DNA from 3 places in the Psychrobacter sp. AOP7-B1-24 genome. Region 1 is predicted to be linked to each of the others. Evidence: predicted binding sites of a transcription regulator. Region 1 holds the regulator's gene; each other region holds the start of a gene.
The links. Region 1 encodes PhoB, which activates phosphate uptake and scavenging genes when phosphate is short. Its sites were predicted from a motif close to TGTCATNAANCTGTCATAA; they were not measured.

Region 1 (4,281 bases):
CACGGACAAAAACATCGACCATCGCCGTGTACCCAATCTTGAAGTGTTTTTTGAGCGTCATGGACAGAGCTTATCGATTACGGATAAAGACAGTTTCCAAGCAGGAGATATCGTGTCATGGCGTCTGCCGAATGGCAACTTACCACACATAGGTATTGTCTCAGACAAAATAGCTGATGATGGTACACCCCTTGTCATTCATAATATCGGGCGCGGTACGCAAGAAGAAAATATCTTATTCGCTTATCCGATTCATAAGCACTTTCGATACTAAGGTGCTTTCGATACTAAGGTGCTTTCGATATCTTTCAATACTGAAGCGCTTGCATTATGAGTCGTTACTCTTAATATCAGTATCAGAAAAAGCCAGCCAAAAGCCCAGTTAAACGTCATGATTTGCGTCTAACTGGGCTTTAGTTTTTGTGCGAAAGGACGGCCTTACTTGGTGTTGGTATTGCCCAATAACTGTCCCATTTGCACCACACTATTGGCTTTCATACTTTCTTGCCAGTCAGCTTTTGCGGCTTTTGGCAATACGACAATCGCCGTTGAACCTAAGTAAAAACGGCCCAGCTCATCACCTTTTTCAAAGCTCATGTCATGATCGGCTTCTTGAATGTCATCCGTACGGGCAATCTTACCTGTCGCTACCGTTTCGATACCTGCGACAATCATCGCTCCGACCATCACCACGGCTGCTTTGCCATATTTAGTATCAAACATGCAAACCAAGCGCTCATTACGCGCAAACAAGTCCGGAATATTCGCTGCAGTGGTCGTATTGACTGAAAATAGCGTCCCAGGGACGTAGCGTGTCTTGGTCAAAGTGCCATCGAACGGCATATGGACGCGGTGATAATTACTAGGTGCTAGATAAACGGTCGCAAAGCTACCATCAGCAAAATAATGGCCATCTTCGCTATCAGCGAGTAGCTGCCCGACATCATAATAGCGACCTTTGGCTTGGAGCAATTTATGGTCTTCAATCTGACCCAATTGAGAGATGATACCATCAGCAGGGCTGACAATGCCGTCAGCAGTCGTATCGATAGGGCGAGCATCGTCTTTTAGTTCACGAGTAAAAAAATCATTGAAACTCTCATAGGCATTAAAGCTCTGGCGCTCATACTCATCCAAACTGACATGGTAAGCTTTAGCAAAGCTACGGATAAATGCACGTTTGACATAGGGGTGGCGGCTTGCGGCTAGGCGCCCAGCGACTTTACTTAGCTGCTGCTGCGGGACAAGCTGTTGCAAGGTGGTGAATAAATTCATAATGAGGTTACCAAAGTAAAATAAAGTTCAATGTAATAATTAACGGGTAAGTGAATGGCTGCATTTTATCATGGACAGCATGTTATTGTATGAGCATAATCTGTAAGGAGTCCGTAAATGAAAGCGCTTATACAACGAGTGAAGGGTGCCAGTGTTACTATCGATGGATACTGTGTGGGTTCTATTGAACAAGGCGTGTTGGCTTATATTGGTTTGGGTCACGATGACACGCTACAAAGTGCACAGAGAATGGTCGATAAAATCCTGACGTATCGTATTTTTGAAAATGATGATGACCCTGCTAAATATGGTAAATTGGATAAAAATGTCCAACAAATCACTGGTGGATTATTACTGGTCTCACAATTTACTCTAATGGCAAAGACAGACAAGGGGCGCCGTCCTGACTTTGGCAATGCCATGGCTCCTGATGCCGCACGAGCATTGTTTGCACAACTGGTCGCTTATGCTGAGACACAGTATTCAAAAGTCGCTACTGGTCAGTTTGGCGCTGATATGCAAGTATCGAGCATCAATGATGGGCCGTTAAATTTCTTATTAGAAGTAAATTAAACGCTTGAATTCGATGTTAAGGGTAAGACATTTAAAACAAATGTCATTAAGCTGTCATAATTAATCCGTCTAATAGATAAAATCTGGCGAGCGACTAACGCCTTTGTTATAAGTTGAATTTTGTTATCTAACGCTGAGAATACCGTATGTATAATGAGCAAATTTTAATTGTTGAAGATGAGCCTGCGATTCGTGAAATGATTGTCATGACGTTAGAAATGGCTGGGTTTGATAGCTTACAGGCAGTTGACGTGTCAGAAGCGCATCAACAAGTGGTTGATCATAGACCTGCGCTTATTTTGCTAGATTGGATGCTCCCTGGCGACAAAAGTGGCGTTGATTTTTGCCGTATGCTAAAAAATGATGAGATATTGTCTGAAATCCCCGTTATTATGTTAACGGCCAAAAGCGAAGAAGATAGCAAAGTTCATGGCCTCGATGCGGGTGCTGATGACTATATGACCAAGCCATTTTCTACACGTGAGCTGATATCTAGAATAAAAGCGGTATTACGTCGCAGTAGTGCGCTGAGTAGTGATAAACCTATCGAAGTTGGAAAGCTAAGTTTAAACACCAAAAGCCAGCGCGTGACAGCTGCTGGCAAAGTCATCGAGGTTGGACCCACTGAGTATCGATTGCTGGCATTTTTTATGAGTCACCCAGAGCGTGCCTATACGCGGACACAGCTGCTAGATCAAGTATGGGGCGGCAATGTCTATATTGAAGACAGAACCGTTGATGTACACATTAAGCGTTTGCGCACATTATTGCGCCCGCATCAGTGTGATACGTTAATACAAACGGTGCGTGGCACAGGCTATCGATTTTCTAGCTTTATTGCACCAACTTAACCTATTACGAAAAGTGTGATAGTAATCGCGAGCTAACATCGTGAATAGTGGTAAGGATGACAAATGAGCAAGAGTATGCCAATAAATAATAATCAACAGGGTGCGGTAGATCCAGCTGCCCAGCAACAGGCTACAGAACAACTCAAAAAAATCAGCAGCGCCGTACAAGCCTTAGGTGATGCCGTTATATTGCTCAATGACAGTGATGGTTTAGAGTGGTGGAATCAGGCGGCAGAAGATTTACTGTTGCTACAACCAACGGATAAAAGTCAGAGTGTTTTTGACTTTATTCGTGCGCCTGAGTTTCGTCAATACTATCAGTCAGTACCGATACCGAACGATGGTGTTCATATAGAATCATGGCGAGATGCTAAGCGTTACCTAAAGTGCGAAATTACGTCGTTCGGTGATGAAAAGCTGCTCATTATTTACGACGTAACACGATTGCATAACTTAGAAGAAATGCGCCGCGATTTTGTTGGGAATGTCTCACATGAATTGCGTACACCGTTGACGGTGATGATGGGCTATCTAGAAAACTTCTCGCATCAGCCTGATATGCCGCCGCAGTGGCGACGTGGCTTTGAGCTGATGACCCAGCAGACGGCACGTATGAATAGAATTGTGAATGATCTACTGCTGCTATCTCGTATCGAAATAGAAGAAACGCATGAGTTCAATTATATTGATATGACCAAGCTACTGACACATGTGTATGATGATGCGCAAGCTTATAACCAAGCGTATGGTCATACCATTCATTTACAAATAGACACTTATGACGGGCTGCAAGGTTCAGAGATGTACTTAAATAGCGCCCTATCTAATTTAGTAATTAATGCTATCAAATATACGCCGAAAGGTGGTGATATATCCATCAGTTGGACGAAGACGTCAGAAGGCTGTAAGTTCGCTGTTGAGGATAATGGTATTGGTATTGCTCCTGAACATATCGCACGTTTAACAGAACGTTTTTATCGCATTGATAAAGGTCGTAGCCGTGCTACTGGTGGAACAGGGTTGGGCTTAGCAATTGTAAAACATGTGTTATACCAACATGAGGCCAACTTGCAAATTGATTCAGTAGAAGGGGTTGGCTCGACATTTAGCATGGTATTTCCAGCCACTTACGTTCGATCCGCACCCTAAACAGCCCTTACTCTTTTTGCAACAGTGGGTATGGGTTAACGGCACTACCGTTAATATAGATACCATAATGGAGATGGGGCGGTGTGCCTTTGGCATTGCCGCTATCGCCTACATAACCAATCGTATCGCCAACATTGACCCAGTCATCGGGGTCGATATCAGCATAGTCTTCTAAATGCGCATAGTAATGCCCTGCGCCGCCAGGCCCAACGACCACCACCACGAGACCGCCTAAATTATTCTCACCGACCTTACGGACGATGCCTTGCGTTGCCGACTGTATCGGAGTGCCGCGCGCTGCAAAAATATCAATGCCCTCATGCGAGCGACCTTGACTACGTGCTGCACCCCAAGTATCGGTTAGGTTTTGTCCTGGCAGTGGGCTCGGTAGGCTGTTTTCTGTAGGTAGCTCTTGTTGTAATAAGCTAAGTTG
Region 2 (4,281 bases), on a different contig from region 1:
GCACGATCTAATCATCATGGCTGATGAGATTTATGACCGTATTCTCTATGATGACACTGCACACACACCAATGAGTACTTTGACGGATGACGTACTGGTTCTATCGTACAACGGCTTGTCAAAGTCGCACCGTATCGCTGGGTTCCGTGCAGGTTGGATGATGGTATCAGGTCGAAAACAACATGCTACTGACTTTATAGAAGGCTTGGACATGCTAGCATCTATGCGCTTATGCTCTAATGTTCAAGGGCAATACGCCATCCAAACAGCGATGGGTGGCCACCAAAGTATGAAAGACTTAACGTCTAAAACAGGTCGCTTGTATAAGCAGCGCGAGATGGCCGTCACACGTCTCAATGCGATTAAAGGTATTTCGTGCACGATGCCACAAGGCGCATTTTACTGTTTCCCAAAGATGGATCCAGAAGTTTATCCCATCATGGATGACATGAATTTTATGATGGACTTGCTGATTGATGAAAATGTCTTAATGGTACAAGGCACGGGATTCAATTGGGACAAGCCTGATCACTTTCGCTTAGTCTTCCTACCCAATCTGCATGACTTAGAAGATGCAATGGATCGCTTAGACAGATTCTTTGCCAAAAAACGCCAACAGTTTGGTACTGATTAAACCTATATCTAACATAAAAAACGCTTATCGGCATGGATGCTGATAAGCGTTTTTTGTTGTGTTGAACTCAGTTATAAAGGCGCGCTTACTAACTAGGGCGTGTCATCAATTCAATCAATAGACATCTAAATAGGTTAAAAATGAGGACACGCCCTAAAAGAAAACATTAGAGACACATCAAAAAATGTTGCTCAATACAACATAACTGATAGCCGACATGCTTGCCGCTGCGGGAAGTGTCACAACCCATGCCAAACCAATAGGTTTCATCAACTTCCAGTTGGTATCTCTATTGACGATACCAATACCCAGTACCGCACCGACTAGCGTATGTGTACTAGATACAGGTAGCCCCATGGTTGATGCACCCATAACGACAGCAGCAGCAGCCAACTCAGCTGAAAAGCCGGATGCAGGATGCATTTTTGCTAAATTTGTACCCACTGTTTGAATAACTTCTTTACCGATAAACCAAAGACCAACAATAAGTGATACCCCAAAAGTTAGCATAACCGCTGGTGGCACTGCCGCTTCTGTTGCAATACTGTTAGTACGAATCACATCCATAATCGCGGCAAAAGGACCAACAGCATTAGCAATATCGTTTGAGCCATGGCTGAAAGCAAAAGCTGATGCAGTAAAAACTTGCATCCAGCTAAACATAATAAATGTTGCTTTGGTCAAATCTTCTTTATGTTTTCCGCGAATGCTTTTGGTATAAATAAAGGTCGCTAGCCACACTAGCGCCGCTATCATTCCCATGATTAAGAAACCCTGTAGCGTCGTCATACCATTATTGACGTTTTTGAGACCTTTAAAGACAACGAGAGAAGTCATTACGGCACCACCACCAGCGGCAATAATAGGTACCCACTGCTTAAGTGCTTTTAGCGTATCAAGACTGGTGCGCTCGTTCTCAATCTCATAAAGCTGTTTGTAATAATCTGTCTCTAAATCCTCTATCACACAATCATCATCTTTATAGATCTCCTGATCACGTAGCATCGCCGACGTATAAGCCAGTTGTTCTGATTCTGTTAGACCTTCCAAAAACTCTTTATGGTTTTGCTTTAAGGTTTTTTTATTGCTTTTAAGAATCGCAAGATGTGCTTCTGTTCGATCATTATACTCGATGATATTCTTCTTAATCTGTCCGTATAACAGGTAAGATAATACGCCACCTAGCAACGGTGATAGCACCCAAGAAATAGCGATCGTGCCAACAGTCCCCCAACTCACTGTTGATAACGCCATTTCCGTACCACCCAATGTGATACCCAGTACGATAGAGCTACCAACAACACCACCGATAATAGAATGAGTGGTCGAAACCGGTAAGCCTTTTTTGGTGGCAAACAATAACCAAAATGCAGCGGCGATTAAAGCTGAGAGCATGACATAAATAAACTGATTGGGTGTCACTGTCAGACCATCTAGATCAACGATACCTTTTCTGATCGTATCAGTAACTTCGCCACCTGCCAGTACAGCACCTGACACTTCAAATATTGCAGCAATGCCCAACGCCTGAGGAATGGTTAATGTGCCTGCACCTACCGAGGTACCAAAGGAGTTGGCGACATCATTCCCACCTATATTGAATGCCATAAAGACACCAAAAGCGGTCGCTACAATAAATAGCGTCGTTTGTTGATGCATTGTGTAGTCTAGACCCCACCACGTAAAATAGGCGGTCATCGCAATCAGTACAATGGCAAAAAATATATTTATTCTCATAGAGCCGACTGATTTGACTGACTCTGTAGAACTACTGCTAATACCCATACGTTAATACGTCCTGCGTAAGCTGATTGAAATTATATGCGGTTAATGACATTGTACTTTAATGCTAAATACTACTATAGCTATAGTATTTAGCATGGTGGTAACGTCTATAAAACGCATGATGTACTTGATAAGTAGTGATTTAAGTAATGGCCTAAACAACGATATTTTCAATAGTACGGCTGATACATTGACCGGAAGCGATTGACTGCTGAATCATGTTCTATCTCATTGACAGGTTCTACCTTATTAAAAATTACAAACTAATTTCAGGTAAAACACATCTCTCAACATGTCACAAAGCCGCAAGTAATATTGCTAAATCGTCTGATTACAGCATCTTGCGGCTTTGATATTTTATTGTGACCATAGTAACACTAAGGCGCGTAGAACAACTATAGAGCCCTATTTGCTATAGCATATTATATATAGCAGAAAACATTAGGCGCCTATTATATTAAATATAAGCGCATAATGCATGATGATATTGCGAGATTTGTAACTGCCAAGGTCATATTCAATTAACATTACCTTTCAACAGCCTATTATACTATTTTTGTATAAACATTAAAATTACAAATAAAAAGTTTCAGTCACTCATATAATCAAAGGTTAACTATCATACCTTGCCGATAGTTGCTCAATAGCGTGATCCAACACATCCAGACGTGCTTGACGTTTTTCATTAGTAGCGATGACACACCAAGGTGCGTTTTCGCTGTCAGTGCGCGCTAGCATATCCGCTGCAGCCTGTACATAGTCCGACCATTTATCACGATTACGCCAGTCATCGTCCGTCAGCTTAAACTGCTTATGCGGTGTTTCTTGGCGTTCCTCAAAACGTTTCAACTGCTCTTTTTTATCAATTGCCAACCAGTACTTGATAACGATCGCTCCTGAATCGGTCAAATCTGCCTCAAAACGATTGATTTCATCATAAGCGCGTTGCCACTCCTCACTAGTCGAAAACCCTTCGATACGCTCAACCAACACGCGTCCATACCAAGTACGATCAAAGATGGCGATACGACTGATTCGGTCAGTCTGCTCATCAGGCAACCTTGTCCAAAAACGCCATAGATAAGGATGTTGCAATTCATACAGCATCGGTGCACTAATGTTATAAATTTGGTATTCACGTGGGTCAAGCGGCGCTACCAACCTTTTGATTGCCCCACCCTTGCCAGCAGCGTCCATGCCTTCAAAGGCAAATACAACGTGACGACCTTTGCGCGCGCGCAATAACTCAGCGAGACAAGCTTGCTTCTCTGCCAGCAACTTACGATAGTCAGACTTATCTACATCCTCTTCTTTTATATTCGTCAACTGCTTAGGTATTTTTACAGACTCAAACACTTGTTCTTCAGCTGTTTTATCTACATTGACGGCACTACTCACTAATGCTGTCTGCATTGCATGCAGCACTTGATGACAAAAATGATCTGCCGCTTGTGATTTATCATCACCGTCAATGATGATCCAGTCGTCTTGCTGACGTAATAAGGTCACTGCTACTTCATTGAATTTTTCAATAACTTTCTGGCTATTCCAGTCAATTTGATACAAAAAATGAGGATCAGCCTTTTTGTCATGAAGCCGCGATTGTAATGTTTCGATATCGACATGAAACCAACATTTTAATAACCTTGTTTGATTGGCAATAAGATCCTGTTCAAACACTTGTAGCTTAGCCAGTTGCTGTTCTAAATATGCTTGCCATGTCGCAATAGGAAATACGCTATTATTTACTGACTCAGTATCGTCTTTGTCATCTGACATTGCCAGACGCATGGCGCTGTAGAGTAAGTCAGCGTACCAATTGCCAAAATAAACCATAACATCACCATGACGTGGCATGGATT
Region 3 (4,281 bases), on a different contig from region 1:
TAACCGCACGCTCTTCTACATTGGTAAATAGTGCAATCTTATGGCGATTGTCTTGTGAAATGTGATGTTCAGAACGGCAAATCAGTACATCAGGCTGTAGACCGATAGAGCGCAACTCTTTCACTGAATGCTGAGTTGGCTTGGTTTTGGTTTCACCGGCACTTGCGATATAAGGCACTAATGTCAAATGCATCAGCATAGCTCTATTACGGCCAAGCTCTACTTGCATTTGGCGTACCGCTTCCATGAATGGCAGTGATTCGATGTCACCAACGGTACCACCAATCTCGATGATAGCGATGTCATAACCTTCACCACTGGCCAAGATTTTGCTCTTGATTTCGTCAGTGATATGCGGGATAACTTGTACCGTACCGCCGAGATACTCACCACGGCGCTCTTTATTCAAGACGTTTTGATAGATACGACCACTGGTAAAGTTATTGCTCTTACTCATCTTTGAATGACGTAAAAAGCGCTCATAATAGCCCAAATCTAGATCTGTCTCTGCGCCATCTTCGGTAACGAACACTTCACCATGCTGGAATGGGCTCATCGTACCTGGATCGACATTGATGTACGGATCCATTTTGGTCATCGTGACAGTCACGCCACGTGCTTCGAGTATCGCGGCAAGAGACGCTGCGGTGATACCTTTTCCTAGTGAGGACACTACCCCACCGGTCACAAATATAAACTTGGTCATAGTACTCTTTCGGTAATTGGTAAAGAAGGATTTTACTAAAAATACGCCATAAAATATAGGGCAAAAATGCAAACTGTCTGAAACTCTTATTTTTTTGTATGGGCAATCAACATTGTTCTGTCATTAAAACACCACACAACAAAAAAACCCACCCCGAAGGATGAGTTTTTTTAATCAGATTCTAATGGTTAGATTAGAATTTGTATTCGATACCAGCACCGATACCAAAGCCATCAAAGTCTACTTCTACACGGTCATATCTACCATCTACATAAGTTGTAAGAGTTTCATCTTCAGCGCCAGCATAAGCACCGTAGATATGACCAGTTGTTGCTGCGTTGAATGCATACTTGCCACCTACAACTGCACGGTAAGCTTCAGAATCCTCAAAACCAGCGTAGTTGTTTACAAAGTCACCTTGCGCATAGGCAGTCCAAGGAGTCGCAGTAGCCATCTCACCACTGATAGTGATTGCATTTTCGTTGTCATCAGTATCATAGTCAGTGTTTTGATATAGAGCACCTAGCGTCACAGCTGGGCTGATTGCATAGTTACCACTAACACGTGCTGCTTTAAAATCACCTGCTTGGATGTAAGAAGCACCAACGTTCATTGGACCTGTTTCATACTTAGCACCAAGACCGAAACCATCACGATCTAATGTATCAGTGCTGTTGTTTTCGTCCATTGCATACATTGCCATGAACTGTAAACCGTTGTTAACAGGCGTGAAGTAAGCAAAAGAGTTGTTGATACGTGGCGCATCAAAGCTCGCTAGTACGTTATCACCACCTAATACACCACCTTGAGTGACGTTGGCATAGTTCACATAGTCATCAATAGCAGTCAAACGACCAGCTACTACTGTACCGTATTCTGCATTTTCTAAACCAAGATAGGTATCACGTGAATAAAACTGATCACCATCAGCATCAACATCAATACCATACTCTAATTGATAAAGGATGTCTGTGTTTGCAGTTAAAGCTTCAGAACCTTTAAGACCAATACGTGAAGAGTTAGAGTTTAGTTGGCTACGATCATCTGCATCTACTGAACTGTTTGATGTGCCAGTAACACTTCCATCAGCAGCATAATTTGTAATTTTAGTATCAGTGTCGCCAGTATTAAGATCTAAAGTTAAAAAGGCTTTACCATATACGGTAGGAGCGGCGTTGGCTGCAGAAACAGATAGGGCAGCAACTGCTGTAGCTAAAAGTAGTTTTTTCATGGGTATCTCCACTTTACAATTTTAGTAATAAGCTAGCTATTATTAGCTGGTGCTCATAATGGTATCGTCACAAATCCTCAAAGATATAATGTGTAACTGGCTACCGAGATTAGTCAGGAACAAGTGTGGCGAATTTCTATTACAGTAAGATGAAAAAAACCATGGCTTACACGATTGGGATTAAAAAAGTAACATTCATGTAAATATTGGTCTTTATCACTCCATTGCGTAACATCCGTTACCAAACTCATACTTCGAGTACAAGCATATCAACTTTGACATAATTTGCAACACATTTTTTTGGTTTTTGAATATAGAAATCCGCAAACACTATATCCCTTATAGAATGTAAGCCTTTACAAAAATTCCTCTGTTTTCTCAAAGAGATAAAGGCAGGATTGATTAGTATAAATACTAAAAACATAACATCGTGGTCATAAATATCATATAAAAGACAAAAATAAAGCGATACCTGTCGAAACAAGTATCGCTCATAATATGTTTGTAGTCCTGTAACAAAACCCTGTTACAGATCTCAGCTACATGAGCTTATTACCAGACCAAGCGCCATGATTCAACTATCGAGCCACATTATTATCAACACCGATATCAACACCGATATCAACACCGATATCAACACCGATATCAACACCGATATCAACACCGATATCAACACCGATATCAACACCGATATCAACACCGATATCAACACCGATAAAATAAACTAATGTTGTCAAAGCAGGCAATCACTTTAAACGTAGTGACCAAAACGACAGCCAAACTCAAAAAATAGTCAGGATAATATCAAGCGATTTAATGCAGTTGAGCCAGAATTTGGGCCGCTTCAAGCCATTTACGGCTTAAATGATCTCAGTGCTAGGTCACAGCCTAGCATCAGTGTATAGCTAGCTCTAACTCTAAGTATTCGCTTTTAAGTCAAGGCGTGCTTGATGCAGTAATGGCTCAGTATAGCCACTAGGTTGCTCACGACCCTTAAACACCAAGTCACAAGCCGCTTTGAATGCATAAGAGTTTTCAAAATCACTGGCCATCGCTTGATAACTGCTGTCACCAGCATTCTGCTCATCAACAACTTTTGCCATGCGTTTCATGGTCTCTAACACTTGCTCTTCACTGACGACATTATGATGCAACCAGTTGGCTATATGCTGGCTTGAGATACGCAATGTGGCCCTATCCTCCATGAGACCGACATCATTGATATCAGGTACTTTAGAGCAACCTACACCTTGATTGACCCAACGTACAACGTAACCTAAGATGCCTTGAGCGTTATTGTCTAGCTCTTGCTGCTTTTCTTCTTTTGTCCAGTTGGTATCTTTCGCCAATGGAATGGTCAAAATATCATCTAAGCTGGCACGCTCACGTGATTTCAGGCCATCTTGGACATCAGCGACATTTACTTGATGATAGTGCATACTGTGTAAGGTTGCGCCTGTTGGTGATGGCACCCATGCGGTACTGGCACCAGACTGAGGATGTGCCGCTTTAGTATCCATCATTTCCTTCATCTCATCAGGCTTCGCCCACATGCCTTTACCAATCTGAGCAACACCCTGTAAACCTGTCTCTAGACCGATATCTACATTCCACTGCTCATAAGCTGGTTGCCATGTTTGTGACTTCATCTCGCCTTTTGGTACAAATGCTCCAGCATTCATACTGGTGTGCATCTCGTCACCCGTACGGTCTAAGAAGCCTGTGTTAATAAAGATGACACGTTCTTTTGCTTGACGAATGGCTTCTTTTAAGTTGACCGTCATACGACGCTCTTCGTCCATGATACCGATTTTGATAGTATTGCGCTCTAGGCCTAATAGATCTTCTGTCGCGTTAAACAAGTCATTGGCCATTTTCACTTCTTCAGGGCCATGCATTTTTGGCTTAACAATATACATAGAGCCTTTACGTGAATTCGATAGCGCGTTTGTACCTTTGAGATCATTTAAAGATAATAGCGGTGTAATCAGACCATCCATCAGGCCCTCAAATATTTGCTCTTGACCATTCCCTAAATCCACTAGGATTGCTGGATTTTGCATCAAGTGACCGACATTACGGATAAGCAATAATGAACGACCTGGCAGGATAAGCTTGCCACCGTCTGGCGTGGTGTATTCACGGTCTGGATTCTGCTTACGAGTGCGTGTCTTGCCACCTTTTTCAAAAGTTTCTTGTAGGTCTGCATTCATCAAGCCAAGCCAGTTGCGATAGACTTCAACTTTTTCTTCGGCATCAACGGCAGCGATTGAATCTTCACAATCTTGAATCGCAGTAATCGCGGACTCAAGCAATACGTCTTTGATGTTTGCTGGATCATCTT

Region 2: a site for PhoB is predicted at 2,452-2,470, ahead of ACT3QP_RS01015 (inorganic phosphate transporter). Genes of this name have one in related genera too.
Region 3: a site for PhoB is predicted at 2,074-2,092, ahead of ACT3QP_RS09710 (porin). Genes of this name have one in related genera too.

The regions. Positions count from the first base shown of each region.
Region 1 is NZ_JBQSVL010000049.1:5,819-10,099, reverse strand. Features, by position in the region: gene ACT3QP_RS10225 (DUF1287 domain-containing protein) at 1-274, shown strand, start outside; gene asd (archaetidylserine decarboxylase) at 439-1,275, opposite strand; gene dtd (D-aminoacyl-tRNA deacylase) at 1,393-1,848, shown strand; gene phoB (phosphate regulon transcriptional regulator PhoB) at 1,995-2,699, shown strand; gene phoR (phosphate regulon sensor histidine kinase PhoR) at 2,763-3,848, shown strand; gene ACT3QP_RS10200 (M23 family metallopeptidase) at 3,856-4,281, opposite strand, start outside.
Region 2 is NZ_JBQSVL010000002.1:84,326-88,606, forward strand. Features, by position in the region: gene ACT3QP_RS01010 (aminotransferase class I/II-fold pyridoxal phosphate-dependent enzyme) at 1-634, shown strand, start outside; gene ACT3QP_RS01015 (inorganic phosphate transporter) at 812-2,419, opposite strand; gene ACT3QP_RS01020 (ATPase) at 3,032-4,281, opposite strand, start outside.
Region 3 is NZ_JBQSVL010000044.1:11,833-16,113, reverse strand. Features, by position in the region: gene ACT3QP_RS09715 (CTP synthase) at 1-706, opposite strand, end outside; gene ACT3QP_RS09710 (porin) at 900-1,937, opposite strand; gene ACT3QP_RS09705 (hypothetical protein) at 2,516-2,674, opposite strand; gene ACT3QP_RS09700 (malate synthase G) at 2,855-4,281, opposite strand, start outside.